Regions from separate parts of the Eggerthella timonensis genome, predicted to be linked through region 3. Evidence: predicted binding sites of a transcription regulator. Region 3 holds the regulator's gene; each other region holds the start of a gene.

Region 1 (7,729 bases), 1.9 Mb from region 3:
GTTACAGCGTGTGCGAAGTTGACGTTCAAGTAAAACGTCGCGCTGAGATCGGTCTTCTTCAATGAAACGCCTAGTGATAAATACCGCTGGGAGCGCAGGGAGTCGCTCACGTTCTCGGTTTTGATTCGATATGCGTAATAGAGAGCATCGCCGATCGCGATCACTTCACCCTTCGCGAAGCTGTTCGGACCAATGGAGCCTTTGATCTCGATTTGGCCAAAAGGGGTGTCGGCCGGAACGAGGAGGAAATATCCCCAGTCGGCGATTTGATTATCAAAACCGAGGCCGCGCAGTGGTTCCGACCCGTCACGATAATCGGTGTAGCCGTACGATCCCGACACGTTGCCATCCTGGTCGAATTCCAAGTACACCAGACCGAGCGTTGTCTTGGGCTTTTCTTTCTTGGCATACGTCGCGCTGAGCTTGGTTCCTTTTTGATTGAGTTGCTCAACGTAAGCTCCCACCAGATCGCCCGCCGCACACGCGACAGACCCTACGCCGTCTTTGGTGTCAGACGTCGTCCACCCCGAAAATTCGTATATGTAGTCCTCGTCTTCCTTATTGGGCAAGCTTTGGATGGTCGCCACATCCCCGTCGTCGACCAAAACGTGAGGGACGTACTGATCGGGATAGTCGAGCTTGGTCTTCGCATCATCGTCGTAGTATGACAGAACTCGGTAGAACCGGAAGTCTTCGAGCGTGGTCAGCTTGAAGTCGTAATTCGATCCCGAGCGACAGGTATATTCGAAGTCGTTCTCGTTTTTCAGAAGCGCTTCCGGCATTGCCTCGAGGGCGTCGAACGATTCTCCCCGGAAAAGCCAGAGCGCCACCTGGGTCATCCTGGTGCTGCGAACGCCCGAAAGGTACTGATCGTTCTGGCCGCCCCCGTATTCCCTGATGTTCTTGAACCCGATCGCCGGAGCTATCGAATAATACACGCGAACGTTCGCGCCTTTATTGAGATAGGACGTCCCTTGTTCGAACCCAGCTTCAATCTGGCTGGTCACGACCCATGAAACGTCGGAAGACGAAGCTCCGAATTCACCCTCGAACGCGGCGCGCGCCGAGGTGGATGAGGGATTCGTTCCTCGCGAACTGGTCTGATCGGTGCCCGATTTCAAGAAAGAAGCCACGAGATCGCTTCCCTGACCCTGAGTATCGCTCTTGCTCAAGCTCGTGAAATAGGCCTGTACTTCGGACGACCTCGGAGCCGTACGCACGTACAACATGGCATTATCGTCTTCGTCGGCGATCTGCAAACCGGGATACGTGGACGCGGTATTGTAAAACGCGCTCGCATTGAAAGCTACGGTCACTATTCCAAGCTCGTCGGTATCCATGCCCGCAATGCTGTTGTACGAGGTCCCGTTTTTGTCGTACCACGTGAAGCACTCGTTCAAAGGCGCATAATCGTACTGCACCCCTGCCTGCGTGAACTTCGCCCACTCCCACGCGTCGCCGTTCAGGTAGCCCACGCGCATCATCTCGCCGTTGTCGGCGCGCTTCAGCCAAAGCTCCCAGATCTGATACTCATGCTGGTTGTACGAGCCCACGGTCGCCTGAAAGCGGAACGTGCTGTCGTTGCGAACCGAAGAGGAAGGCACGCTGGCGCCTTTGTACGACTGGTATGCGGCTTGCGCGTTCTCCGATTTGAGCTTCGCGTTCGCATCGGTGCGGCGCAGGTAATGGTCCATGTCTTCCGAGAGTTGCATGACATCCTTGCCAACGGCCGGATCGCCTGTATCGTCGGTCACAAGCACGACAGGCTCTTTATACGGCGATGCCTGGGATTCTCCATCCCCGTCAGAAGCATTGTCGTCAGCCGCCTCGTCGGCTTTCACCGCTTCCGAATACGGGTTCGTCACCATGAAGGTGAGCTTGCCGACCGATTCGGGCCACTTGATGTTGGCAGCGGCCTTCGCAGGAACGCACGGTCTCTGCGAGTCTTGAAGCTCGACCTGCACCTTCAGATCGTCGTTCCTCTGGCATTTCGCGAAAATGCCCTTCAGCGTATCTGAACCTTTGGCGGTCGCTTTGTCCGACAGTTTGTTGAGATCGATGGAGTACACGTTTCCGGGCGCAACGCCATCACGACCGACCAGGACAACCACATCGCTCGCCTCGGAACCTGAAAGCCCGAACGCGTCCGTCCCCTCGTCGTCGCTCACAGAGAGGGTCGACGCCTCTTTGCTCAAGCCCGACAACACGAACGATACTCCCTGAGTCGTGTTCTCGATGCGCACCGTCGCGTTCGTCGAGCCTGCGCTTCCGTCTTCGGAGATGTTCGGGTCCTGGATCATCAGGCAGCCGGTCTTTTCATCCACCCAAATCACCGGATTCCTGAGAGCAACCTCGGAGGTCGCACCCGCAGGGGTGCCTTCGTAGTAGCCGACCATAGGGTTGTTTCGCAAGCGACGGTCCTGATCGTCGGGAGCAGCGCCGTTCGCGGTGTAGTAGGTCAGAACAGCGCCGTCGGCAGGAGTTGAGGTTCCGAAGAACCCCGACTTGCCATCGGAATAGAACACCCTGGTCACCGACGCGGTGGAAGCGTCGAATTCGATGATGTAATCAGCATTGCGAACCGTGTCGTCAATGGAGAGAGACGGAGCGATGCCTTGCGAGCGCGCGGTGGCCGCGGTCATGAGGCGCACGTTCGTATCAGTCTGCGCCAGCCGGGCTACCGGGAAATCGCTCTTGTAGTTGTCGCCGTCTCTCACCAAGTCCATCCACGTGCCCGACACCTTCTTCGCGGTCATCTGGGTTTGGGCAGCGTTGGCGATGGATTGGGCTGCGCTGTTGAGCTCGACCATGCGCATGTTGTTCTGAGCGGTCATGAAAGAAGGAATAGCGATGGCCGCAAGGACGAGAATGATGGCGATGCTCATCATCAGCTCAGCGAGCGTGAAACCCGCCGTATGCTTAACCCGATCGGTCATTGCTATGCTTTTTCCTTCTCCTACCAGGCGATTGAGCGCAAAAAGCTTTAGCTATGCATCATAACACTTACGACACGGGGGGATATCGAAACTGGAACGTATACAACAGAAACGCCCGCGGCAATGCGCGGGCGTTTCAACTTTTGATTGACGGGTGCGGCGGGTTATTTTCCGTCGCCGAAGATCAGCTCTCGCTCTTCGCCGACGAGGGCGGCGCGGGCCTGGTCGCGTAGGTTGTTCACGCCGATGAAGAACTGGCGCATCATCACCACCATGAGGTAGCGCCCCTTCGGCGTGAGCGTCAGCTCGTCCGCATTGTCGCGATCGAACGCGCCCGACGCCTTCATGAACGCCATCTCCACGGGCAAACCGCGCTCCACGGTCACGCCGAAATCCTTCTCGAACTGGCGTTTGTCGAGGCGCAGGCCGAACAGCTGCATCATGAAACGATACCGCATCTGATCGTGCTTCGAGAACGTGGCCTTGCCCATGAGCGACATGCGGTCGTGCTCGATAGCGTCGTTGTAGTCGTTCACCGAGAACGTGTTCACGTACAGGTTGTTGCCCAGGTACGTGATGCCGCCGCTGCCGATGGCCGGATACTCCTCGTAATCGACCACGTACTCGTCGATCATCGCGTCCTCGCCTGCCGCGCCCGTGCCGCGCTTGTTGAACGTCCAGGCGCTGCCGTGCTCGAACAACGGGTTCTCGCCACCGGCCAGCACTTCGGAGATGATCTCGTAGAAGCGCTGCTCGCGGGCGTAATCGACCTTGCCCACGGTACGAGCGAGTGAGCGGGCGACGCTGGGGCTTGCCATAAGCGGGTAGAACGTGGTTTGGCTCGTGCCGCTTTCAACCACGCGCTCGATATCGGAGAACAGCACGTCTTCGGTCTGCGCCGGGAAGTTGAAGATCATGTCCACGTTGAGCGACGTGAAGTAGGGGCTCGCCTCGCCGATGCGCTCGAGGATTTCCTCGCCGCTGCCGTACTTGTCGTAGCGGTCCATCTGCTTGAGCAGGTCGTTATCGAAGCTCTGCACGCCCACCGACAGACGCTGGACGCGGCCTTGCAGCTTGTCCAAGTAGGCCGGGATCAGGTGGTTCGGGTTCGTCTCGCTCGACACCTCGCCGATGGAGAACGTCTCGCGCGCCATGTCGATGGTGTCGCACAGCTCATCGATCATGATCGTCGGCGTGCCGCCGCCCACGTACAGGCTTTCGAAATCGTAGCCCAGGTCCTTCAACATGAGCATTTCCTTGCGCATGTTGGCGAAGTAGGGCGTTGCACGATCCTCCGCGAACGGGAAGCGGTTGAACGAGCAGTACGGGCACAGCCGCTCGCAGAACGGCACGTGCATGTACAGCATGTACTTCTGGCCGGGAACCGGGCCGGGCACGCGTCGTTCCTGCGTCGGTTCCAGACGCAGGTAGTTCTTCGTGCATTGACGCACGACCGTGGTAAGCAAACGTTCTGAAAGCATCTAAAACTCTCCAGTCCAAAAAAGTCAGCGAGAAGCGCCGAGGTGCCTCGCATTGCGGTGTTGCGCGGCCGAGCGTGCGTTCGCACGTGAGGGAAAGCGCAAAAGCCGCAAGGCGGGGTGCCTCGGCGCTTCGCAGCGTCGACTAGGTGCGCCGTTCGGCAGAACGGCGCACCGTCAGTTCTCCCACGCGGCACGCCCGGCGGCGGCGCGTTTTCCGATATCGCTGCGGTATTGTTTACCCTCGAAGTTGATGAGGTCGCACGCCTCGTACGCCTTCTCGCGGGCGTCGTCGAACGAATCGCCCAAGGCCACCACGTTCAGCACGCGGCCGCCGGCGGTGACCAGCTCGTCGTCGAAGTTCTTGGCGGTTCCGGCATGGAACACCGTCACGCCCTCGATCTCCTCGGCCTCGTCGATGCCGAGGATGACCTTGCCCTTCTCGTACGCGCCCGGGTAGCCTTCGCTGGCCAGCACCACGCATACGGCCCACTGCTCGGACCAGCGCAGGTCGATGTCGTCGGGACGGCCCTCGGCAACGGCCAGCATGATATCCACGAGGTCGGACTCGAGGCGGGGCAGCACCACCTGCGTCTCGGGGTCGCCGAAGCGCGCGTTGAACTCGAGCACCTTCGGGCCCTGGGGGGTCAGCATGAAGCCGCCGTACAGCACGCCGCGGTAGTCGTTCACGAACGGGTCGCGCGCCGTAGCGGCCGCCGAGCGCTCCATGATCTCGCGCATGGCGGTGAGCTCGTCTGCTTCCACGATGGGCACCGGCGAGTACACGCCCATGCCGCCGGTGTTGGGCCCGCGGTCGCCGTCGAACGCGCGCTTGTGGTCCTGCGCCGTCACCATGCAATGAGCCTTGCCGCCCGTGACGAACGCGAGCAGCGAGCACTCGGGGCCGGTGAGGAACTCTTCGACCAGCACCACGTTGCCGGCGTCGCCGAACGCGCCGTCGAAGCAGGAGCGCACGGCGTCTTCCGCGTCCTCCAGCTCCTCGGCCACGATGACGCCCTTGCCCGCCGCGAGGCCGTCGGCCTTCACCACGATGGGCGCGCCCAGCTCGCGCACGTAGGCCAGCGCCGGCTCGAGTTCGGTGAAGCTCGCGTAGCGCGCCGTGGGGATGCCGTTGGCGTCCATGAATTCCTTGCTGTACGTCTTGCTGCCCTCGAGCTGCGCGCCTTGCGCATCAGGGCCGAACACGGCCACGCCTTCGGCGCGCAGCACGTCGGCCACCCCGGCCACGAGCGGAGCCTCCGGGCCGATGACCACGAGGTCGATGCCGTGCTCGCGCACGAACGCAAGCACGTCCTGGCCGTTTTCGGCGTTCAGGCCCGCGACGTTCTGGGCGATGCCGTCCGTGCCGCCGTTGCCCGGCGCCACGTACAGGTTGTCGGTACGCGGGGACTTCGCCAGCGCCCACGCGATAGCATGCTCGCGGCCGCCGCCACCCAATACCAAGATGTTCATGTCAGGTCCTTTCAAACCCAAAGCCCTCTCAATGGTTCAATGCCATGTTTCACGTGAAACATTTGTTCCCTTATCGCACGCTTTTGCGACGATTTGTTTCACGTGAAACAAACGGTGCCGCACAGGTCGTTCGTACAGTCAGCGAGAAGCGTCGAGGTAACCGAGATCGTGAGGATGGCGGTGGCGAAGCGTACTTCGGTACGCGAGCCGTCGGCATCGCCGCGAGGTCGGACGCATCGACGCTTTACCGCGTCGAGCCGTTCCGCCGTTCGGCAGAACGGCGGAACATCACCGATCCCAGCCGCGCATGATGGTCTGGTCGCGATCGGGGCCGACGGCGATGATGCTGACCGGCACGCCGGTGATCTTCTCCAGGTACTCGACGTAGCGCTGCGCGTTCTCGGGAAGTTCCTCGAACGTGCGGCATCCGGTGATGTCGACGTCCTTCCAACCCGGAAGCTCCTCGTACACGGACTTCGCATGGAACAGCACGCTCTGCTGCATCGGGAAGTAATCGTACAGCTTGCCTTCGCACTCGTAGGCCGTGCACACCTTGATGGTGTCGAACGCGCTCAGCACGTCGAGCTTCGTCAGCGCCACGTCGGTGAGGCCGTTGACCTCGGCCGCATAGCGCGCGATGACCGCGTCGAACCACCCGCAGCGGCGCTTGCGCCCCGTGGTCACGCCGAACTCGTGGCCCACCTTGCACAGGAGCTCGCCCACTTCGGCTTCCTCGCCTTCGCCGCCGTCCTCGGGGAAACGCTGCTCCGTGGGGAAGGGGCCCTCGCCCACGCGCGTGACGTAGGCTTTCTGGATGCCGAGCACGCGATCGATGACCGTGGGGCCCACACCCGTGCCGGTGGCGGCGCCGCCGGCGCAGCACGACGAGGACGTGACGTAGGGATACGTGCCGTGGTCGATGTCGAGCAGCGTGCCCTGCGCGCCCTCGAACAGGATGGACTTGCCGGCACGCACGGCCTCGTTCAGCAGCTGGGCCGTTTCGGCCATGTACGGCTTGAGGATGCGCGCGTAGGGGAGGTACTCCTCGCAGATCTCCTCCACCGTGTAGGTGTGCAGACCGTAGATCTTCTCGAGGATGGGATTCTTCTGGGACAGCACCGCCTCCAGCTTGAGACGGAAGATCTTCTCGTCGAGCAGATCCTGGATGCGGATGCCCTTGCGCGCCACCTTGTCCTGGTAGCAGGGCCCGATGCCGCGCTTCGTGGTGCCGATCTTGTTGTCGCCGAGGCGCTTCTCGTCGGCGCCGTCGAAATCCTTGTGGTAGGGCATGATCACATGCGCGTCGCACGAGATCTTGAGGTTCTTGCAGGAGATGCCCTCGGCTTCCAGCATGGCCATCTCCTTGATGAGCACGCCCGGATCCACCACCACGCCGTTGCCGATGACCGGAACCGCGTGCTCGTACATGACGCCGGAGGGCATGAGATGCAGCGCGAGCTTCTTGTCGCCGTGGATGACCGTGTGACCCGCGTTGTTGCCGCCCTGGTAGCGAACCACGTAATCGTACTCGCGCGCGATCAGGTCGGTGACTTTGCCCTTGCCTTCGTCGCCCCACTGGGCGCCAATCAGAACCGTGCTCGGCATGTCTCTTCGTCCTTTCGGTGTTTGTATCGCAGAATCACAGTATATTACAGTTCGACTTCATTCAGCGTCGAATCGGCTTCCCTCATCGTCTCGACGATTTCTTCATGGCAGGTGAAGAGGATCACCTGGCGCATCCGGGCAAGCTCGGCCAGCGCGCGGGCAGCGCCGGCACGACGGGCGGAGTCGAAGTTCACGAGTATGTCGTCGGCCAGGATGGGAACGGCGCGGCCCACGTTG
Region 2 (7,729 bases), 1.1 Mb from region 3:
GATGGCCGAGGTGGGAGGCACGACGATGAGGCCTACGACGGCCACCGCCGTGACGAGCGCGCCCGCGCCGTACAGCAACGCATGGCGCGTCATCCAGTCCCGCAGGTCGATGGTGTGCTCGCGCACTCCCTTCACGAACGTGCCGATGGCTCCCTTGCGCAGCGGGTTCTCGACGAAGCGGTACGAAAACGCGGCGCAGGCGAACACGACGGCCACCTGCACGAGGTACATCCACCACGGCGTCTCGCCTGTGAAATTGCGCGGGTTCATGAGCAGGAACAACGGGAAGTGCCACAGATAGATGCCGTACGAACGCAGGCCGATCCATACGAGCGGCTTCGCCCCGGCGATGCGCCCGAGGAGACTGGCAGGATGCACCATCACCGCGATGACGATGGCGGTGAGGATGGAGGCCAGCAGGATGCCGCCGCGGTAGAGGAACGGCGAGAAGCCGTCCACGAACACGATGAGGCCCAGCAGCGCGACGAGCGCGACGATCCCGACGCCGTCGAGAATGGTGCGCACCTGCTTCGTGAGGTGCACGCTCTTCTGCGCGCCCAACAGGTGCGACGGCCATACGAACGCGAGCCACGCGCCGATGAGCAGCGAGAAGGCGCGGGTGTCGGTGCCGTAGTACACGCGGCTCGGATCGTCGAGCGGGTTGTACAACAACGCCATCTCGAGCGCGGACAGCAGAGCCACCGCGAGGGTTGCGTTGCGCATGGTGGTGCGCTTCGCGCCCATCTTATGGGCGACGAGCAGCACGACGGGCCAGACGAGGTAGAACTGCTCCTCGATGGCGAGCGACCAGAAGTGGGTGAGCGGCGATGGGGCGCCCAGCGCGTCGAAGTACGATACGTCTTGGAAGATGTACCACCAGTTCGTCACCCACAGCAGCGCGGCCCACATGTCTTCGCGCAGCTTTGTGAGCAGGCTGTGGTCGAGCAGGGTGCACAGTGCGGCCGTGCATACGATGACCAGCACGATGGCGGGCATGAGCCGGCGCACGCGGCGCAGCCAGAATTGCGGCAGGTTGATGGTGTCGGTGTTGTCCCATTCGATGAGCAGCAAACTGGTGATCAGGTAGCCTGAAAGCACGAAGAACACCGTGACGCCCAAGAGCCCGCCCGGAGCCCATTGCATGCCCAGATGGTAGGCGATGACGGCGAGAACGGCGAATGCGCGCAAACCATCGAGCGCGGGAATGTAGCGTGATTTCGTCCCCGACATATGCTTCCGTGACCCTCCTGCGTAACCTATATAAGCGCATGACGCGCAAGTTTTTCAGTATAGCAATGTTTGCACAACAAGATGGCTCCGCAGCGGCAACGTACCGTGAAGAAGGGTGTTTCCACGAAATATTGAAAATCAGATCTTCGTATGAGTCTGGTTCCGCGCCGCGAGCCGTGCCTTCCCGGGGCCGTCGCATCCTCTATACTGGAGGCTCCGTAACGAGAAAGGACGTGCTTCGTGTCGAGCGATCGAGGAAACGGGCGCATCGCGCTCGGGATGAGCGGCGGGGTGGACAGCGCGGTGTCGGCGGCGCTGCTCATGCGCGCCGGGTACGAGGTGGTGGGCGTCACCTGCCGGTTCCGCGACAACGCCGCCACCGAGCGCGCGGTGGCCGATGCGGCGACCGTATGCTCCCAGCTGGGCATTCCCCATGCGGTGCCGACGTGCGTCGACGATTTCGAGCGCTGCGTGGTGGGGCCCTTCGTCTCCTCGTACGCCGCAGGGCTCACGCCGAGTCCCTGCGTGGGCTGCAACGCGCGCTGCAAAATGCCCGCGCTGCTGCGCGTCGCCGACGAATGCGGATGCGAGCGCGTCGCCACCGGCCATTACGCGCGCATCGCCCGCTTGGCCGATTCGGGCAGGTTCGTGGTGAAAACGGCGCTCGACGCCCGCAAGGACCAAAGCTACATGCTGTCGCTGCTGAGCCAGGAGCAGCTGGCGCGCCTCGTGCTGCCGCTCGGCGCCATGACGAAGGCGGAGGTGCGCGTGATCGCGGCCGATTTGGGCCTTGCGGTGGCCGAGAAGGCGGAAAGCCAAGACAACTGCTTCATCGAGGGCGACTACCGGCCGTTTCTGCGCGCGAGGGGGGTTGAGGACGCGCCCGGGAACATCGTGGACCGTGCGGGTGAGGTGCTCGGCCGTCACGAGGGGCTGTCGAACTACACGGTGGGGCAGCGCAAGGGCATCGGCGTAGCCGGGCCCGAGCCGTACTACGTGGTGGAGAAGCGTCCTTCGACCGGCGAGCTCGTGGTGGGATTCGCCGACGACACGCTCATCGACCGGGTGGTGGTGGGCGCCATGAACTGGCAGGCGTATCCAACGCTCGGCGATCCGTACGACGCGATGGTGAAACTTCGCTACCGGAGCCGTCCCTGTGCGTGTATCATAGAGCCGGAAGACAACCAGCGCGTATCGCTCGCGCTGCGGAGTCCGCAGCCAACCACGGCGCCGGGCCAATACGCCGTCCTCTACGACGGCGACACCGTATTGGGAGGCGGCATGATTGAGGAGGTAGTGCACGCATGAAGAAGCTGTTCATCATCGGCGGCATGGGAGCCGGCAAGTCCACGGCCCGCAAGGTGCTCGTCGAGCAGGGCTTGCCGAATATCGATCTCGACCAGGTGGGCCACGACGTCCTCATGTGGGACACGGTGAAAACCGAGCTCGTCGAGACGTTCGGCGAGGACATTCTGGGAGCCGACGGGGAGATCGACCGCCGCGCCCTGGCCGCCAAGGCGTTCGTGAGCCCTGCGGAAACGCGCAAGCTCAACCGCATCACGCTGCCGCGCATCGAAGAGGCGTTCACCGACCGCGTGGCCGAGTTGGAGGCCGAGGGCCACAAGGCCGTCGTGGTGGAGCACTCGGTGTTCAAGAACCGCCAGACGTCGCTCGCCTACGATGCCGACGTGGTGATCGCCGTATTGGCGCCCATCGACCTGCGCATCGAGCGCGCCGTGAAGAGCGGTTGGGATGAGACCGACGTGCGTCGCCGCATCGCCCAGCAGATCACCGACGCCGACCGCATCGAGGCGTCCGACGTGGTGTTCAACAACGACGGCACTCCCGATGAGATGCGCAACAAGGTGCTCGCCTGGTGGGGCGAGTATTCGAAGGACCTGTAAGGGTCGTCGCGCCGCACACGAAGGGCCCCGGTTCGGTTCAGAACTGGGGCCCTTTTCCTTGCCGACGCTTGACTGTGCTCGTCGGCGGCTTACCAGAGGCCGAGGACGTGCTGCATGCCGAGGCTGACGGCGGCAATGGCGATCCAGCAGCAGAGGCCCATGAGGATGGGCTTGCCGCCCGACTTCACGAGATGCACGATGTCGGTGTTCAGGCCGATAGCGGCCATGGCCATTACGATGAAGAACTTCGACAGCGTCTTGAGCGGCTCGAACAGCGCGACATCGACGCCCGCCGCAACGGCGACGGTGGTGATGACGGATGCAGCCAAAAACAGCACGATGAACACGGGCAGCGCACGACGCAGGCTGAAGCCGCCGAGCTTGCCGGCGGGCTTGACCACGCTGTGCTCCTGCGCCTCCAGCGCGGCGGGATCATGGCTTTCGCGGCGCGCCACCCAGATGCCCAGCACGAGCGTGATGGGGATGATGGCCAGCGTACGGGTGAGCTTCACGATAGTGGCCTGGTCGAGCGCATTGGATCCCGGATGCATGCCGTCCCATGCCGCGGCGGCGGCCGTCACCGAGGACGTATCGTTCACGGCGGTGCCGGCGAACAGGCCGAAGCCCTCGTTGGACATGCCCAGCGCCACTCCGAGCGACGGGAAGATGAGGGCGGCCAGCACGTTGAACAGGAAGATGACCGAGATGGCCTGGGCCACGTCGCGGTCGTGCGCCTTGATGACGGGGGCGGTGGCCGCGATGGCCGAGCCCCCGCAGATGGACGATCCGACGCCGATGAGCGTTGAGATCTCGGAGGGCATGTGCAGCACCTTGTGCAGCACGAACGCCGTGATGAGCGCGGTTGCGATGGTGGAGCCGATGATGGGCAGCGACATCATGCCCACCTGCGCGATCTGCGCGAGGTTCAGCCCGAAACCCAGCAGCACGACGGCGGCCTGCAGCACCTTCTTGCCGGTGAAGGCGATGCCCGTCTGCACGGGGCCGCGCGTGGGCTGTTTCCAGAACACGGCGATGGCCATGCCCGCCAGGATGGCGAATACGGGCCCGCCGATGATGGGGAACAGCTGCCCGATGAACCAGCACGGCACGGCGATGGCCGCGCACACCGCAAGCCCGGGAAGATTCTTCAGCACGTTGGTCACGATCGGCCCTTCTGTCGCAAGCGGGGCCCTCGCCTCGCATTCCCTCGTCAACGGCGACAGAGTATATCACTGCTTCAGTGTCGCTGCGTGCTGCAAATCCGCATTGTTTTCCAATATTTACGAACAAATGTTTGCTACGGTGTGATATACTATCAGAAAGCAAAAAGAGCCAGTGCAAGCGCTTGCCGATCGCGTCGCTCGGTCGGATGCCCATCGAGGCGACGGATGTTCCGCGCCGCCCGCATCATGCTTGCAGGATCCGCAGGACCCTCTCAGATTTCGGAACGCCTCAGAGGGGTGCATGCTGTTATGTCCGGTCATGAGACGATACAAGCGCGAGGACTGGCGATTTCTCTCATAACGCACGCAGAATATGAAGACTACGTGTCGCTTACCGATATCGCTCGCTACCGATCGTCGGCGCCGAAAACCACGATACAGAACTGGTTGCGAAACCGTGATGTAGTCGAATTCCTAGGTTTGCGGGAAAGCCTTCACAACCCGCGATTCAAAGGCATCGAATTCGATGCCTTTAAGAGAGAAGCGGGAAGAAACGCGTTCGTTCTTTCTCCAAGCCAGTGGATCGAACGAACCGGCGCCGTCGGCATGGTGTCGCGGCCGGGGCGGGGAGGCGGGGAGGAGGGTTTCCGATGCGGATTGCCCCCTGCTCCGTAACCATTTACTAACGAACATATGTTCATATCAAAGGTGCTGTGCTACACTGGTTCTCTTATGAGATTTTTCGTTGCGCAGCCCGACGTGTCGGCGCTACGCTGTTTGTTCGGAAGGAGCAGCATGGCTCATCTTTCCAATATCGAAGGCATCGAGATGGAGGGCAAGCTGCCCGAAGTTCGCCTCGCCGCAACGCCGTTCAAGGCGATCTCGCCGTACGAGCCGGCGGGCGATCAGCCGCAGGCCATCGAGAAGCTGGCACAGGGCATCAAGGACGGCCTGCGCTACCAGACATTGCTTGGCGTGACCGGCTCCGGCAAGACGTTCACCATGGCGAAGACCATCGAGGCCGTACAGAAGCCCACGCTCGTCATGGCGCCGAACAAGACGCTCGCGGCGCAGCTGGCAAGCGAGCTCAAGGAGTTCTTCCCCGACAACGCCGTGGTGTACTTCGTTTCGTACTACGACTACTACCAGCCCGAGGCGTACGTGCCCTCGTCCGACACGTTCATCGAGAAGGACGCGTCCATCAACGAAGAGGTGGAGAAGCTTCGCCATGCGGCCACCTCGGCCCTGTTGTCGCGACGCGACTGCATCGTAGTGGCATCGGTGTCGTGCATCTACGGCATCGGCTCGCCGATGGACTACGCCGGCATGGCCGTGTTCGTGGACAAGCAGAAGGACATGGATCGCGACCAGGTCATCCACGAGCTCATCGACATCCAATACGATCGCAACGACTACGAGCAGAAGCGCGGCACGTTCCGCGTGCGCGGCGATGCGCTCGACGTGTTCCCGCCGTATGCCGACCATCCCATCCGCATCGAGTTCTGGGGCGACGAGATCGAGTCCATCACCGAGATCGACAACGTGACGGGCGAAGTGCTCAACGAGTTCGAGGCGCTGCCCATCTGGCCCGCCTCGCACTACGTGACCGCGCGCCCCAAGATGGACCGCGCGCTCGGTACCATTCGCGACGAGCTGCGCGAGCGCTTGCAGCAGTTCAAGGAGGAAGGCAAGCTGCTGGAAGCGCAGCGCCTCGAGATGCGCGTGAACTACGACCTCGAAATGCTGGAGACGATGAACTTCTGCTCCGGCATCGAGAACTACTCGCGCCATATGGACGGCCGCGAGCCGGGCGAGCCGCCCTACACGCTGATCGACTACTTCCCGAAGGATTTCTTCTGCATCATCGACGAGAGCCACGTGACGGTTCCGCAGATCCGCGGCATGCACGAAGGCGACCGCTCGCGCAAGATCACGCTGGCGGAGCACGGGTTCCGTCTGCCCAGCTGCCTGGACAACCGCCCGCTGCGCTTCGACGAGTTCGAGGACCGCATCCCTCAGTTCGTGTACGTGTCGGCCACGCCGGGCGACTACGAGCAGAAGGTGTCGCAGCAGCAGGTGGAGCAGATCATCCGACCGACCGGCCTGCTGGACCCCGAGATCATCGTGCGCGGCTCGGCATCGCAGATCGACGACATCATCGACGAGTCGAAGGAGCGCGCTGCGCGCAACGAGCGCGTGCTCATCACCACGCTCACGAAGAAGATGGCGGAAGACCTCACCGACCACCTGCTGGATCAGGGCGTGAAAGCACGCTACATGCACTCCGACATCGCCACGCTCGAGCGCGTGGAGATCTTGCGCGACCTGCGCCGCGGCGAGTTCGACGTGCTCGTGGGCATCAACCTGCTGCGCGAGGGCTTGGACCTGCCGGAGGTGTCCCTCGTTGCCATCCTCGACGCCGACAAGGAGGGCTTCCTGCGCAACCACCGCTCGCTTATCCAGACGATCGGCCGTGCGGCCCGCAACGTGTCGGGCCAGGTGATCATGTATGCCGACAAGATGACGGACTCCATGGCGCTGGCCATCGACGAGACGAAGCGTCGCCGCGCCATCCAGATGCAGTACAACGAGGAGCACGGCATCGAGCCGCAGACCATCCGCAAGGCCATCAACGACATCATGAGCTACGTCACCGACGAGATGGGCTCCACTACGGCCGAGCAGGTGAACAAGGAGCTGGCCGAGCTCTCGCGCGAGGAAGTGCTGCGCATCATCCAATCCATGGAAGACGACATGGCCTCTGCGTCCAAGAACATGGACTTCGAGGAGGCCGCGCGCCTGCGCGACCAGGTGGTCAAGCTGCGCGTGCAGGTGGAGGGCGGCAGCGAGGACGACGTGTTGAAGGACCTCAAGAAGAGCGCGCGCAAGGGCAGCGCCTACGGCAACCGCAAGAACGCCGCGTACGGCAGCGCCCGAAGGTCGTAGCGGCTGCTTCCTGGCACGACGCCTGCGAGCGGCGTCTGGCCGTTCGTCGTGCGAACCGCGCCGCTGGATGTGGACGTTTCGAGGTGCGAGGCCGCTGGCCGAACACGTCTTTGAGCTCTCGGAGCATGAACTCGTGCGCGCGTCGGCCCGCGATACCATACGTCCCAGACGATGCAGTCGAATCGAAGGAGTCGAGCATGGACATGGGTTTGAAGGACAAGGTGGTGCTGATCACCGGCGGCGGTGGCGGCATCGCGCGCGGTATCGAGCGAGCGTTCGCGACCGAGGGCGCGAAGTTCATCCTCACCGATCTGTTCCCTGGCGGCATGGAAGCGGCGAAGGAGGAGCTTGAGCGCGACTTCGGCTCCGAGGTGTTCACGTACCTTGCCAACGGCGCGGTCGAGGACGAGGTGCAGGCTGCCGTCGAGGCGGGTGCCGCGCATTTCGGAGGACGCATCGACGTGCTGATCAACAACGCGCAGGCGT
Region 3 (7,729 bases):
GTCGGGTTCCCCGGCGAGACGGCCAAGGACTTCGAGGACACGTACCGGCTCGTGGACGAGGTGGGCTACCACCAGGTGTTCACGTTCATCTACTCGAAGCGCGAGGGCACGCCGGCCGCGTCCATGGACGACGACACGCCGCGCGAGGTGATCCAGCAGCGCTTCGACCGGCTCGTGGACCTCGTGCAAAAGCGCGCCTTCGAGGCGAACCAGCAGGATCTGGGAAGCACGATCGACGTGCTGGTGGAAGGCTCGTCGAAGCGCGACGAGGGCCTGCTGGCGGGCAAGAGCCCGAAGAACCAGACCGTGCACGCGCCGGCGCCTGCGGGCACGCGCGCGGAGGACCTTGCGGGCAGCATCGTGCGCGTGCGGGTGGACGAGGCGAAGACGTGGTACCTCGCGGGCGAGGTCGTGGGCGAGCGCGATGCGGCCTCCGCACGCTGAGCCGGCCTTGACGGAGGCTTCGTTCGCGCTGGGCGCTCCCGTGGTCTGCGTCGTGGGGCCCACCGCGTCCGGCAAGACCGACCTCGCGCAGCTGCTCGCGCTCGAGCTGGGCGGGGAGGTGGTCAGCGCCGACTCCATGCAGATCTACCGCGGCATGGACATCGGCACGGGCAAGCTGCCCGCGTCCGAGCGCCTCGTGCCGCATCATGGGCTCGACCTCGTCGACCCGGGCGAGCCGTTCTCCGCCGCGCTGTTCCAAGAGTACGCGCGCGGCTGCTTCCGCGCGATCGACGCGCGTGGCAAGCGCAGCGTGCTGGCGGGGGGAACGGGCTTCTACGTGCGCGCGGCCGTCGATGCGTACGACTTCCCCGCGGGCGAGCAGGTGGGCAATCCCGTGCGCGACCGCTATCAGGCCGTGGCGCGCGAGCAAGGCGCAGAGGCGTTGTGGAAGCTGCTCGCCGCGCGGGACGAGGCGAGCGCGGCGCTCATCCCGCCCGCCGACGTCAAGCGCGTCGTGCGCGCCTTCGAGCTGCTCGAAGAGGGCACGACGTACGCCGCGCAGCGCGCCCGGCTCTCTCGGCTCCCGCAGCTCGTGCCCGCGACCTTCTTCGGCTTGGCCGTCGACCCCGATGTGCTGCGCGCGCGCATCGACGCGCGGGTGGAAGCCATGGTCGAGGCGGGACTCGTGGCCGAGGTGGAGGGGCTGCTCGCGCGCGGCTTCCGCGAAGGGGTGACGGCGCCCCAGGCCATCGGCTACAAGGAGATCGTCGACGCGATCGACGGGCGCATCTCCCTCGACGAGGCCGTCGAGCGGATCAAGCTGGCCACGCGGCGCTACGCGAAGCGGCAGCGCACGTGGTTCCGCAAGGACGCGCGCATCCGGTGGCTCGACGCGACGAAGCGCGAGCTGCCGTCACTCGCCGACGAGGCGCTTGGGCTGTTGAACGGCGACGTTGCCTGACGGTTTCCCCAGACGGAAGGGCGCATGTGGTATGATACGGAGCCACGGGCAGGGTTCTGCCGTCGAACCGTTCAAGATCGGAGCACCTATCATGCAGACAGCGCACGCGTTTCTCTAGCGGCCGACACCGCTTCCGACTGTCTTCGCGCGCCGGCGCCGATGCCCGGTGCGCTCATCTCTGCATCGAAAGGTTGCATCCATGACGGAATTCGAATCAGTCATCACGCGGGGCATGACCCCGGTTTCCGAAGATCGCCGCGAGCGCGCCGTGCTCGTCGGCGTCGACCGCCCCGGCTCCACCTGGCCTTTGGTATCGTCGCTCGCCGAGCTCGAACGTCTCGTCGACACGGCGGGCGCCGACGTGGTGGCCACCACCACGCAGAAGCTCGACGCGCCCAACCCGCGCACGTTCGTGGGCACGGGCAAGGCCGAGGAGGTGGCCGAGCTCGCGCGCGCCCACGCGGCCGACCTCGTGGTGTTCGACGACGAGCTGACGCCCTCGCAGCAAGCGAACCTCGAGAAGGCGATGGGCCGCGACGTGAAGGTCATCGACCGCACGGCGCTCATCCTCGACATCTTCGCCCTGCACGCCACCAGCAAGGAAGGGCGGCTGCAGGTGCGGCTCGCCCAGAACGAGTACCTGCTGCCGCGCCTGCGCGGCATGTGGGCGCACCTGGCCTCCAACCGCATGGGCGGCGGCGTGGGATCTCGCTTCGGCGAAGGCGAGAGCCAGCTCGAGGTCGACCGCCGCATGGTGCGCAAGCGCATCACATCGATCAAGCGCGAGCTCAAGCACCTGGCCGACGTGCGGGCCGTGCAGCGCGAGAGCCGCTACGAGAGCGGCATGTTCAAGGTGGCGCTGGCCGGCTACACGAACGCCGGGAAATCGAGCCTGCTCAACCGCCTGACGAATGCGGACGTGCTGGCCTACGACAAGCTGTTCGCCACGCTCGACTCCACCACGCGCAAGTTCGAGCTGCCCGAGGGCCGCGAGATCACCATCACCGACACGGTCGGGTTCATCCAGAAGCTGCCGACCACGCTCGTCGAGGCGTTCAAGTCGACGCTCGACGAGATCACGGGCGCCGACCTCGTGCTACACGTGGTGGACGCGTCCTCTGACGAGTACGAGGCGCAGATCGCCGCAGTGGAAGACGTGCTCGGGCAGATCCAGGCGCAGGACCTGCTGCGCGTGCTCGTGTTCAACAAGTGCGACCTGCTCGACGAAGAGCGTCTCGGCGTCCTCAAGGCGCGCCATCCGCAGGCGCAGTTCGCGTCGGCGGCGACGGGGGAGGGCGTGAGCGAGCTCGTCGAGCATATCGCCCGCGTCGCCTCGGCGCAGGACGAGCACCTCGACGTGCTGATCCCCTACAACCGGGGCGACCTCGTCTCCATCGCTCACGAGCGGTGCCGTATCCTCTCGGAGGCGCACGAGGAGGAGGGCACGCACATCGTCATGCTCGCGGGCCCTTCGTACGCCGGGCTCTTCAGGCCGTTCGCAATAGCTTAGAGTTACTCTAAGGAACGGCAAGCGCCCCCGTCGCTTCATCGAGCGACGGGGGCGCTGTTGGTTCGTCCGGCGTGCGGCGCCAGCGCTAGAGGCGACGGAATACCGCGACCACCTTGCCGGCGATGGCGCAGTCGGTGGTGATGATGGGGTCCATCGTGGAGTTCTCCGGCTGCAAGCGGATATGGTCGCTTTCCTTGAAGAAGCGCTTCACCGTGGCGCCGTCGTCGATGATGGCCACGACGATGTCGCCGTTGTTCGCGACGGGCTGCTCTTTGACCACGACGTAGTCGCCGTCGTTGATGCCTGCCTCAATCATGCTCTCGCCGCGCACGGAGAGCAGGAACGAAGGAGCGTCGCCCACGATCTCGGTGGGAAGCGACAGGGTGTCGGTGATGTTCTCCTCGGCGAGGATGGGGGAGCCGGCGGCCACGTTGCCCACGAGGGGCACGCTCACGATGTTGCTGAAGCTGGGCTGCACCACGTTGGTGGCCAGGGCGGCGTCCTCGAGCGGGTAGGTGAGCGCGATGGAGCGCGACTTGAGCGGGTCGCGCTTGATGAGGCCCTTCTCCTCGAGCGCCTTCAAGTGCACGTGCACGGTGGAAGGGGAGGAGAGGCCGAGGCTCTGGCATACCTCGCGCACGGTCGGGCCGTACCCCTTCTCTCGAATGCACTCCTCGATGCAGTCGAGCACCGCTTGCTGGCGCTTCGTCACTTTCTCGGCCATGGATCGTCCTTTCGTCGCCGCTCTATCTTCTACCGAACAAATGTATGAAATTCCTATTGACATGAACCTTTGTTCGACCTATTATATACGCGAACAAAGGTTCTACGCAAGAGCAGGAGGGCATAAAATGAAGAATTTTGAGATGAAGTACCCTGTTGAGGGAACCTCGGCCCTTCAGCCGAAGCTGGATTCGGCGCCTGCTCGACGCGCGCGCATCATCTCGTTTCCCGAGCGCCCGTCCCAAGACGGAGGCGCTGCGCGATCGAAGCACGGCAGCGCATCGTTTGCGTCCGCGCTGCGCGCAGGCACGGCGCAAGGCGTGTCGTTCGGCCGCATGCAGCGCTGGCAGGCCGTCGTCGGCGGATGCGCGTTCGGGGCGCTCGCGTTGGCCAGCCTGCTCATGGGGTTGTAACCAGCCGTTTTCCGCTCATCGTCGGCCCGTGCGGCCGTTCCCTGATCCACAGATGCTGCGTTTCTGTGGCTGCGTAGCGCCTCCGCCACCCCGGAGGCGCGTCCATTCGGGGGTTTACGCATCCTGCGCGTCGTGGTAGACTCGGCCGAGCAGCAACAAACCGCGCCGCCGCGCTTCCATGTCGGCAGGCGCTTCGCGAAGGAGACAAGGAACATGAAGCGATAACGAAAGCCCTATCATCGCCCCTTGCATGCATCAACCAGCCGCATCGGGTGCGCTTTCGTCATCGTTCTCGACTCCGCCTCGCGCTTCATCCGCTAGCTCCGATTCGCGCGGCTCCCTTTCATCGGCATCGCTGAACGCTGCGCAGAGCCATCCGTGCGCCTCTTCGACGGAGGTCGCCATGTTCATAACCGCTCACCATCTTTCCCATACGTACGAAGGCGCCGACGAACGCGCCCTCGACGACGTCTCGCTTGTGTTCGCGAACGGCTGGACGGGCATCGTCGGGCCGAACGGCGCCGGCAAGAGCACGCTCGTGCACTGCGTGTGCGGCATCCTGACGCCCGATCAAGGCAGCGTGTCGCCTCGAACGCGCGGCACGGTGTGCCGGCAATCCACCTCATCGCCCCCTGCGACGCTCGAGGAGTTCGCTTGCGACTACGGTTCCACGGCCGTCAAGCTGCGCACGCTGCTGGAAATCGAGGACGAGTGGCTCTGGTGCTACGAATCGCTGTCCCATGGCGAGCGCAAGCGCATCCAGATCGCCTGCGCACTCGCCGCAGAGCCGCAGGTGCTGGCGCTCGACGAGCCGACGAACCATCTCGACGCCCCCACGCGCGACCTCGTCGCGCAAGCGCTCGCCTCGTTCAAGGGCGTCGGCCTGCTCGTGTCGCACGATCGCGCGTTGCTCGACGAGCTCGTGCGATCGTGCGTGTTCGTCGAAGCCGGCCGGGCGACGGCCATCCCGGGCACGTACACGCAGGCGCGCCGCGAGCTCGACCTGCGCCGCGAGACCGTGCGCGCCGAGCGACGAGCTGCTCGCGACGAGCTGGCGCGCATCAAAGCCGAGAGCGTGCGGCGCGACGGGGTCGCGGCCCGTTCGGCCGCCCGCCGCTCGGCGCGGCATCTCGACCGCCACGATCACGACGGGCGGGCGAAGATCAAGCTCGCCGTCTACTCCGGGCAGGACGGCAAGGCGGGCAAGCTGTCATCGCAGATGGACAAGCGTATCGAGGCCGCAGAGAAGCGCCTCGAAGGCCTCGATGCCAAGAAGGAGCGTCGCAGCTCCTTGGAGTTGGACGCCCAGACTGCCGCGCGCAAGGTGCTCGCCCATCTTCCCGAGGGCAGCATGCCGCTCGGTGCCGGGCGCATGCTGCGCCATCCCGAGCTGTACCTCGGCAACGAGGACCGCATCGGCCTTGTCGGCAGGAACGGAGCGGGGAAGTCCACCCTGCTCAATGCCTTGATTCGTCAGGTGACGCTGGAGGAGGGGGTGGCCTATATTCCGCAGGAGACAACCGACGATGAGGTGCGCGCGTTGCTCGACGAGCTTCGGGGGCTCTCGTCGGCCGAACGAGGGCGCATGCTCTCCATCGTGGCGCGGCTCGAGTCGCCCCCGGCGCGCGTGCTCGACGGCGAGGAGCTCAGCCCGGGCGAGGTGCGCAAGCTCATGATCGCGCGCAGCCTGCTCTCCTCGCCGCACCTCATCGTCATGGACGAGCCGACGAACCACCTGGACATTCGCTCGATCGAGGCCCTGCAGGACGTGCTCGGCGATTGCGCGTGCGCGCTTGTGCTCGTGTCGCACGACGAGCGATTCCTCGACGCCCTCGTGGACGAGCGCTGGTCGTTCGAGGTCGAGCGAGCGGAAGGGGAGGTCGGACTGGGGGATACGTATGTGCGCGTAGCCTGGTAGAAGCGGCGTGCGGGGATCGTGCAGGTTTTTTGCGCGAATCCGACATGTTGATTGAACCACTATATATTGTATGTTAGGCTGAACCCAAAATCGACAAAGGAGCAAGTATGCGTTGTCCTTCCTGCGGCAATCCAGAGTCGAAAGTGGTCGACTCGAGGCCTTCCGAGGACGGCACGGCCATTCGCCGCCGCCGCGAATGCCTCGAATGCGGGCGTCGTTTCACCACCTACGAGCGTCTGGGCGACAACCCGCTCATCGTCATCAAAGCCGACGGCTCGTCGGAAGCCTACGACCGCCAGAAGCTCATGCGCGGCCTGCTCAACGCCGCCGCCAAGCGGCCCATCGGGCCCGAGCAGATCGCCTCGCTCATCGACAGCATCGAAGCCGAGCTGCGCAACGCCTCGAAGAGCGAGATCGGGTCGAAGGATCTGGGCGACATGGTGCTCGTGCGACTCGCCAAGCTCGACGACGTCGCCTACGTGCGCTTCGCGAGCGTGTACAAGGACTTCCGCAACGTCGAGGAGTTCGCCGCCGCGTTGGAGGGATTGCGCTAGCATGGAGCATGTTTCGGTACCTTTGCAGCAGCTCGATGCCGAGCTGCCCGTTCCCGCGTACGCCTATGCGGGCGATGCCGGCGTCGACTTGCGCGCCACCTGCGACGACACGATGCAGCCTTTCGAGCGCAAACTGGTTCCGTGCGGCATCGCCGTGGCCATCCCGCGCGGCTACGCGGGGTTCGTGCTGCCGCGCAGCGGTCTTGCCATCAAGCACGGCGTATCGCTGGTCAATGCGCCCGGACTGATCGACAGCAACTACCGCGGCGAGATCCAGGCCATTCTGGTGAACCTGGATCCGCAGAACACGTTCGAGATCAAACGGGGCGATCGCATTGCGCAGCTCGTCATCATGCGCGTGCCCGACGCCGCGTTCGACGTGTGCGGGGAGCTGCCGGAGACGGAGCGCGGCGCTGGCGGGTTCGGCAGCAGCGGCGTGAGCCTGTAGATCCGTGCCGTTTCAACTCGCTTAGAGTTACTCTAAGCAGGAAGGGAGGGGATGACGATGGATGCGAGCGAGCATGGCGGAAGCGCTCGGAGCACGTTGCCGTGCTTCGGCATCAGCGAAGTCGCCGACATGACGGGCATCTCCGCCTTCACGATCCGCTATTACGACAAATGCGGCTTTTTTCCCGAGCTGGCACGCGATGCGCGCGGCGTTCGCACGTTCTCGCGATCCGATGTGGCGCAGCTGTACTTCGTCGACGCGCTGCGAAAAAGCGGCCTGTCCATCGAAGGCATCCAGTACTACGTGAAGCTGCAGCGACGCGGCGCCTCGACGCGAGACGAGCGGCTGGCCATCGTGCGAGCCCAGGAGACGGTGCTCGAATACCAACGCGCCGAACTCGACGAGAGCTTGAAGCGCCTGCATGCCGCAGGTGTGGAATTGTCGACGGATTGAGGCCTGCGATGACCTTCATGGTATAGTACTCGCCAGTTCGGTTGAAAAAGCACGTTTTCCATGACCTAGGACTCGTCCGAAGGCAAGATAGGGCCTTAGAACGGCTCTCAGGGCTTTGTTTATAAAACCCCAGGTCAGAAGCTGTGAAATTTCGATAAACAAGGAAGATGCATGACAGACAACGAACATAGGCCTCCCGAACCGCCTCCAGGGCACGATCCGGGGCGCCAGCCGACGCTCAACGGTGCTCCGGCTCCATCGTCGAACATGAACGACCTGCGAGAGCTGAAGAAGGCTCAAACCAT
Region 4 (7,729 bases), 1.9 Mb from region 3:
ATCACGATGGCGCAGGGTTTCGCCGTGGCCGAGCCGCATAAGAAGACGCTTGCGTTCGTAGGCGATTCGACGTTCTTCGCCAGCGGCCTGCCGGGCATCGTGAACGCCGTGTACAACGGCCACGACATCACCGTGTGCGTGCTCGACAACGCCACCACGGCCATGACGGGGTCGCAACCGCACCCCGGAACAGGCCAAACGCTCATGGGACCGAAGCGCGAGCCCATCTCTATCCAGCGCGTGCTGGAAGCGGTCGGTTTCGGCTGCATCGTGCATGCCGACCCGCTCGATCTGGACGCGTCGGTGGCCGCTGCGCGAGAGGCGCTCGACTACGAAGGTCCCAGCGCCATCCTGTTCGAGTCTCCCTGCGTGCAGCTAGTGAAGCCGGCCGCACCAGCCGCCGTGAACGTCGAAATCTGCACGGGCTGCAAGAAGTGCATCACCGAGATCGGGTGCCCGGCCATCGGCTTCGACGCCGATGCGCGCGGCCCGCGCAGCAAAGAGCTAGGTCAGGCGTTCGTCGACGCCAGCCTGTGCAACGGCTGCGGACTGTGCACCCAGGTGTGCCCCTTCGACGCGCTTTCGATGACGGCCGGTGACCAAACAAATGTTTCACGAGAAACATCTTCGGGTGCGGGCGGCGAGGCTGGCGGTGTTAGCGGCGGCGCCGGTGCCGATGCCGGCGGCGGCAAAGGCGCGGGCAACGCGACCGCCGCGGACGGTTCCGCAGCCGTGGAAGGGGGTTCCCATGCGTAACGTGATGCTGACGGGCGTGGGCGGTCAGGGCACCGTTTTGGCAGCGAAGGTGCTGGCCCAGGCCGCTCAAGACAAGGGTTGGCAGGTGCGCACGGCCGAGACCATCGGCATGGCGCAGCGCGGCGGAAACGTGGTGTCGCATGTGCGCATGGGCGACGCGGGCGAGGAGGTGTTCGCGCCGTTGCTTGCCGAGGGAACCGCCGACCTTATCATCGCGTTCGAGCCGGCCGAGGCCGCGCGCGTTCTGCCGTTCCTCGCTCCTGAAGGCCTGCTGGTCACCGCGACCACGGCTATCCAGCCGGTCACGGCGGCGCTGTCCGACCGGCCGTACCGCGCCGACAACGTGATCGCGCGCATCGAGCGATCGCTGGCCGGCACCGGCGCGCGCTTCGTCGCCGTCGACGACGTCGCGCTCACCGACGAAGTGGGCAGCCGCAAGGTGCTGAACTCGGTGCTGCTCGCCAGCGCGCTGAGCGTCGGGGCGATACCACTCGACCTCGACGACCTGCGCCGCGCGCTCGAGGAGTGCGTCAAGCCCCGCTTCGTCGCCCTCAACCTGGCAGCCGTCGACGCGGTGGCGCGGGCGTAGAGCCGAAACAGCCGAACGGGCACCCCTTCCACCGTTTCGGTTACAGGGGGATGCTGTTATACTGATGCCCCCGACGGTATGGGCAATAGAAGGCGAGGACGCCATGCGAGAAGCGATGGATCGGGCGTGGCTGGCGGAAGCTGAGGAGCTGGCGCGCAAGCTGTGGCGCGCTTACGTCATCGAGCCTTCGGAGGAGAGCGTCCAGTTCATCGTGGATACCATGGATCCGCAGCTCTTGTCGCTCATCGGCACGGGCAAGCACGAATTCTACGCGGATATCGCGTCGTTCTTCGCAGGGCTCGAGCGCGATCAGCAGGAAGCCCAGGACGTCGTCTTCGAGATCCTCGACGAGTATTGCGAAGCGCGCCCCATCGGCTGCGACTCGTGTCTCGTGTTCGGCACGCTGTGGGTGCGCGAGCGCCCCGACCGGCCCAAGCCGCTGCTCGTCGAGATGGACACCCGCTTCACGCTCGTATTCCGGCGCGACGGCGAACGCTGGCTTTTGACCCACCTGCACCATTCCACGCCCAACGTCGACCAGCGCCGCGAGGAGTACTACCCCAAGACGGCTACCGAGCAGGCGAACGCCGCGCTCGAACACTCCAAAGCCATGGAGCGCCGCGCCGAGCTGGACTCCATGACCGAGCTGCTGAACCACGCGGCATTCGAGAAGCATGTCGCGGCCTCGCTCATAGAGGGGGCCGAAGACAGCGCCTTCTTCATGATAGACCTCGACAACTTCAAGACGGTGAACGACACGCTCGGCCATCCCGAGGGCGACCGGGTTATCGAGGAGTTCGCCGAGGTGCTGGAGCAGGTGTTTCCCCGCGATGCGCTCATCGGTCGCATGGGCGGCGACGAGTTCGCCGTGTTCTCCACGAGCCCGCTGTCCGTCAGCGACGCCGAGGTCAAAGCCCGCCAGCTCATCGAATCGTGGGGAGCCCGCTCCGCCCAGCGCGACGTGGAGCTGGGATGCTCGGTGGGCATCGTGCGCGTGGTGCGCGGATGCACGTTCTTCGATCTCTATCGAGCGGCCGACCAGGCGCTGTACGTTAGCAAGGGAAACGGGAAGGCGTGCTTCAGCTGGTGAGCGGCAACCGGTCGCGCGCGAGGGCGAAGTTGCGGGTTTGCAATCGCGCGCGCTTCGCCTAGAATGGACGCATGGAACACGTGAACGACATCCTTTCCTCCCGAGCCGTGGTTTCGGCAGGGCGATGGCTTTAGCTTCAAGACTCGCGCTTGCGGGCTTGAAGCATCTTCATATCCGGTAGAAGATATCGTTCCCGAGAGGACCATCATGCAGCTTACCAACGATCAGTTCACGCTCATCAAAGACCAGTTCAAAACCCTTATGGAGCGCTCGCCGTTCTACGCGAGCAAGTTCGAGGGCATCGACCTTTCCGACGTGCAGACGCAGGAGGACTTCGAGAAGCTCCCGTTCTCCGAGAAGGACGACCTGCGCAACGCCTATCCGCTGGGCTTGCAGGCCGTGCCCGACGAGGAAATCGTGCGCATCCACAGCTCCAGCGGCACCACGGGCACGCCGGTCATCGTCCCTTACACGCAGCAGGACGTCACCGACTGGGCCATCCAGTTCGCGCGCTGTTACGAGACGGCGGGCATCACGAACCGCGATCGCATCCACATCACCCCTGGTTACGGGCTATGGACGGCGGGCATCGGCTTCCAGCTGGGCGCCGAGCGCCTGGGCGCGATGGCCATCCCCATGGGGCCGGGCAACACCGAGAAGCAGCTGCGCATGATGCAGGACCTCAAGTCCACCGTGCTGTGCGCCACCAGCTCCTACGCGCTGTTGCTTGCCGAGGAGATCGCCGAGCGCGGCATTCGCGATCAGATTCACCTGCGCAAGGGCGTCATCGGCAGCGAGCGGTGGGGCGACAAGATGCGCCAGCGCATCGCCGGCGAGCTGGGTGTGGAGATCTACGACATCTACGGCCTTACCGAAGTGTACGGCCCCGGCATCGGCATCTCGTGCAACGAGCATCACGGCATGCACATCTGGGACGATTACGTGTACGTGGAAATCGTCGACCCCGCGACGGGCGCGCCCGTGCCCGACGGCGAAGTGGGCGAGCTCGTGCTGACCACGCTGCGCAAGCAAGGCGCGCCGCTCATCCGCTACCGCACGCACGACCTCACGCGCATCATCCCGGGCGATTGCTCCTGCAAGTTCGGTCATCGCCACCCGCGCATCGACACGTTGACCGGTCGCACCGACGACATGTTCAAGGTGAAGGGCTGCAACATCTTCCCCGCGCAGGTGGAGGAAGTGATCGCCGCCACCGACGGCACCTCGAGCGAGTACCAGGTGATGATCGAGAACATCAGCGGCAAGGACGTGCTCACGGTGCTGTTCGAAACCCCGCTGCACGACGAGGCGAAGCAGCGCGCAGAAGAAGAGCTGGCCCTCATCTTCAAGGCGAAGTGCGGTTGCACCCCCGACGCCAAGGGCGTTCCCATGGGCGAGCTGCCCCGCAGCGAGAAGAAGACCAAGCGCATCTTCGACAGCCGGTACTAAACGACCGAACCCCGGCGCGGCCCGCTGCTTCCACAGGCTGGGCCGTGCCGTCGGGGTCGGATGTTTTCAAGGGTGGGGCCGTGCCGCCGAGGCCGGATGTTTCACGTGAGGCATCTGTTCTGGCAGGTTGGGGCGACTCGGCGCGATTCGGCACGATTCAGGCCGCCGCTCGCTCCTCAAGTGTGGGCGCAAATCGATAGCCATGACAAATCAGAGGCCTCTGGACCCTCCCCCACGGCGATTTCGAAAAGCGCGACCGGGGGTTTCTTCGGTTCGAGCGGGGACCCGAGGCGAAATTCCCTCCGAACATTGTCATAGGTGCCGATTTGCGCCCACTAAGCGGGAGCGGCAAGCGCGACGCGCGCGATCGCCTCGATTCGCTAACTTTTTCACGGTGCGGGCTGCTCCACTATGGTAAAGTATGCCCATGCATTCTGCGAAGGGACATACTGCCGTCGAACAGCGCTGGCGCCTCCAGCTCGCCGTTGCGGCCGTGTGCCGATCCGTCGCCCCGCGCCCTGCGGACTCGCTCGCGTCCGCATTTGCCGCGAAACCGACCCCCGAGGCCGACGCGACCGCCTACCGCGCACTTTCCTATTATTCCTATCGATACCTCTAGCACATGGGTTTGCCCGTGGTGCTTCGTCGGTGTTGTGCTGACGGGTGCCGCGCCCCGGCAAAGTCATGTGCGCCTCCTGCGAATCAGCAGGTAGCGTTGGAGTGTTTCACGTGAAACATTCGTTCGCGCCGCTGCGAGTAGCACGACCTGTAGGTATATGATCGAGAAGGAATCTCCCATGATCGAGAAGATATGCATGGTACTCATTTTCGTCGGCGTGGCGGTGGGCGTCGGCATTTACTGCCGACGACATACCGGAAGCGTTGACGGGTTCATTCTGGGCGGCCGCAACGTAGGTCCGTGGCTGAGCGCGTTCGCGTTCGGCACGAGCTACTTCTCCGCCGTCATCTTCGTGGGCTACGCCGGCCAGTTCGGCTGGAAATACGGCGTCGCCGCCACGTGGATCGGCATCGGCAACGCCATCCTCGGCAGCTTGCTGGCCTGGTGGGTGCTCGGCCCGCGCACGCGCGAGATGACGCATCGCCTGGGCGCGTCCACGATGCCCGAGTTCTTCGGCGAGCGCTACCAGTCGAAGGGTTTGCGCATCGCGGCCGCGGCCATCATCTTCGTGTTCCTCATCCCGTACACGGCCAGCGTCTACAACGGCCTGTCGCGTTTGTTCGGCATGGCGTTCGGGCTGCCGTACGAGTGGTGCGTCATCGGCATGGCGGTTATCACCTGCGTGTACGTGGTGCTGGGAGGCTACATGGCCACCGTCATGAACGACTTCATCCAAGGTATCGTCATGCTGTTGGGTATCGTGGCGGTCATCGTGGCCGTGCTCGTGAACAACGGCGGCTTCACCGAAGCGCTCACCACGCTGTCGCTCATTCCGGCCGAGGGGTCCGAGATGGCCGGCCCCTTCGTCAGCTTCTTCGGGCCGAATCTGCCCGACCTGCTGGGCGTCATCGTGCTGACCAGCCTGGGCACGTGGGGCCTGCCGCAGATGGTGCAGAAGTTCTACGCCATCAAGAGCGGTCCCGCCATCAAGCAGGGCGCCATCATCTCCACCGTGTTCGCGATGGTGGTGGCGGGCGGCAGCTACTTTCTGGGCGGGTTCGGTCGCCTGTACGGCGGACAGGTTGAGATGACGGCCGCCGGCACGCCGGTGTACGACTCCATCATCCCCACCATGCTATCCACGCTGCCCGACCTGCTCATCGGCATCGTGATCGTGCTGGTGCTGAGCGCGTCCATGTCCACGCTGTCGTCGCTCGTGCTGACGTCGTCGTCCACGTTGACGCTCGACCTCATCAAAGACAACCTTGTGAAGAACATGAGCGAGAAGAAGCAGCTGGGCTACATGCGCGTGCTCATCGTGGTGTTCATCGTGATTTCGGCGGTGATCGCGCTCGTGCAGTACAACTCGTCCATCACGTTCATCGCGCAGCTCATGAGCATCTCGTGGGGCGCGCTGGCCGGCTCGTTTTTGGGCCCCTTCTTCTGGGGGCTGTACTCGCGCCGGGTGTCGCGCCCGGCCGTGTGGGCCAGCTTCATCGTGGGCGTGGGCCTGACCACGGGCAACATGATCGCCGGATTCGTGGGCACGGCATTCATCGCGTCGCCCATCAACTGCGGCGCCATCGCGATGGTGCTGTCGCTGATCATCGTGCCGGTGGTGAGCATGTTCACGAAGCGCGTGGACTTCGAGGTCGACCCGCCGCACGCCGAGGGCGCTATCGACCGCGAGTACGAGCAGGAGCTGGAAGCGGAATAGGTCCGCGCGCGGGCGCGCCGCGAGTGGGCCCGGCGCGGCTGCGCGGCGGGTGCGCTCGCGGGCGTCACGGGCGCCTGGCGGCGTGCACGCGGTTTTCATTTGCTCGTCATTTGCTTTTCTGGGAGCGCTCGATGCCTCGCGCCGAGCGCTCCAGGGTCGATTCGTCTCCCGCAGCGCTTCTGACCAGGAGCGCTGCGGGACCATCCGCGCCAAAGCCGAGTCGGATCTCATTTGCTCGCCATTTGCTTGGCCGAACTCTCGCGTGATTCACGTGAAACATCCGTTCGTCGGGCGCGCTCCGCAGGTGCAGGTGCCCGCGGGCGATGCCCGGCCCTAAAGGAACAATTCGATGACGGCGGAGCGTCGAACGCTATACTATCGATGACCGTGCCTATCCTTCTGTACCCCGTCGGAAGCCTACCCATGCTTTTCACACTGTTTCTCATATACTTTCCCGCACTCGTGTTCGGGTTCCTGTTCATCAAGAACTTCCGCAAGGAGCCGCGGCAGTTCCGCAACGCGCTGTACTTCCTGCTGTTGTGTCTGTTCGCGTTCTACGGGATGTCCATTCAGTTCGAGCTTCCGTGGCTCGTGCTCATCGGGCTGGCGGCTATCCCGTTCGGCACGGTGGCGCTCGTCGTGTTCCTGCTGGCGAACACCTTCGTGGTGGTCAAACGCGAGGGGCTCAGCCTATCGCATCTGCTGCCGGGGCTGTTCGCGCTGTTCATCGTGTTCGTGTGCGTGGCAGCGCCGCTGTTCTTGCTTATGCGGGTTACGCCGATCGTGCTGGCGCTGGCGTTGCTCGTGATCATGGAGGGCTCGTACGTGGCGTTCACGTTCTCGGCGCTGCTGCTGTACTCGTGGCTGTACCGACGGTTGCCGAAGCGCCGCGACTACGACTACATCGTCGTGCACGGCGCGGGCCTGTCGGGAACGAAGCCCACGCCGCTGCTGGCCGCGCGCCTCGACAAGGCCGTCGAGCTCTGGGAGGCCGACGGGCGCCGCGCGGTCATCATCGCGTCGGGCGGCCAAGGCGCCGACGAGGCCGTGTCGGAAGCGGAGGCCATGCGCACGTACCTCATCGAGGAGCGCGGCGTGCCTGCCGACGCCATCATCGAGGAGGACCGTTCGACCACCACGATGGAGAACCTGCGCAACTCCAAGGCCATCATGGACGCGCGATCGGGCGCGGGCGCGTACCGCGCCGCCGTGGTGACCAGCGATTACCACGTGTTCCGCACCGCCGAGTACGCGCACAAGATCGGGCTCGCCGCCGACGGCGTGGGCAGCAGGACTGCGCGCTACTTCTGGCCCACCGCATTCATCCGCGAGTTCGTGGCCGTCAGCAACGCCCATCGTTGGCCGTTCGTGGCGATCTTCGTGCTCTGGCTGCCCTTCGCCGCCGTCGCCCTTTTTCAGTTGTAACGCGTCGCAGACTAAAAACATCGGCGTTTTCCTAGCCCCTTTATCGCGCGTGCTTGTATACTAAAGCGACTGGTGCCGAGCGAC

The links. The regulator LexA, encoded in region 3, represses DNA repair genes until DNA is damaged. The targets are predictions, from matches to a motif close to CNAACANNTGTTNG.
Region 1: purD (phosphoribosylamine--glycine ligase) is a predicted target of LexA. The motif match lies at 5,943-5,956, and genes of this name have one in related genera.
Region 2: C1A15_RS15535 (YeiH family protein) is a predicted target of LexA. The motif match lies at 4,418-4,431, and genes of this name have one in related genera.
Region 4: C1A15_RS02710 (sodium:solute symporter family protein) is a predicted target of LexA. The motif match lies at 4,616-4,629, and genes of this name have one in related genera.

What each region holds. Positions count from the first base shown of each region.
Region 1 covers NZ_FXXA01000002.1:588,190-595,918, reverse strand. The annotation lists gene C1A15_RS02595 (type II secretion system protein) at 1-2,936, opposite strand, end outside; gene C1A15_RS02590 (coproporphyrinogen III oxidase family protein) at 3,101-4,417, opposite strand; gene purD (phosphoribosylamine--glycine ligase) at 4,592-5,887, opposite strand; gene C1A15_RS02580 (adenylosuccinate synthase) at 6,176-7,492, opposite strand; gene C1A15_RS02575 (ATP-binding protein) at 7,537-7,729, opposite strand, start outside.
Region 2 covers NZ_FXXA01000002.1:3,622,734-3,630,462, reverse strand. The annotation lists gene C1A15_RS15550 (acyltransferase family protein) at 1-1,230, opposite strand, end outside; gene mnmA (tRNA 2-thiouridine(34) synthase MnmA) at 1,471-2,538, shown strand; gene coaE (dephospho-CoA kinase) at 2,535-3,134, shown strand; gene C1A15_RS15535 (YeiH family protein) at 3,224-4,297, opposite strand; gene uvrB (excinuclease ABC subunit UvrB) at 5,093-7,243, shown strand; gene C1A15_RS15525 (12alpha-hydroxysteroid dehydrogenase) at 7,441-7,729, shown strand, end outside.
Region 3 covers NZ_FXXA01000002.1:2,514,370-2,522,098, reverse strand. The annotation lists gene miaB (tRNA (N6-isopentenyl adenosine(37)-C2)-methylthiotransferase MiaB) at 1-444, shown strand, start outside; gene miaA (tRNA (adenosine(37)-N6)-dimethylallyltransferase MiaA) at 452-1,405, shown strand; gene hflX (GTPase HflX) at 1,605-2,915, shown strand; gene lexA (transcriptional repressor LexA) at 3,001-3,639, opposite strand; gene C1A15_RS10510 (hypothetical protein) at 3,782-4,051, shown strand; gene C1A15_RS10505 (ATP-binding cassette domain-containing protein) at 4,455-5,969, shown strand; gene nrdR (transcriptional regulator NrdR) at 6,077-6,523, shown strand; gene dut (dUTP diphosphatase) at 6,525-6,971, shown strand; gene C1A15_RS10490 (MerR family transcriptional regulator) at 7,029-7,424, shown strand; gene C1A15_RS10485 (hypothetical protein) at 7,596-7,729, shown strand, end outside.
Region 4 covers NZ_FXXA01000002.1:617,038-624,766, forward strand. The annotation lists gene C1A15_RS02690 (thiamine pyrophosphate-dependent enzyme) at 1-756, shown strand, start outside; gene C1A15_RS02695 (indolepyruvate oxidoreductase subunit beta) at 749-1,345, shown strand; gene C1A15_RS02700 (diguanylate cyclase domain-containing protein) at 1,449-2,435, shown strand; gene C1A15_RS02705 (phenylacetate--CoA ligase family protein) at 2,643-3,884, shown strand; gene C1A15_RS02710 (sodium:solute symporter family protein) at 4,682-6,220, shown strand; gene C1A15_RS02715 (YdcF family protein) at 6,644-7,645, shown strand.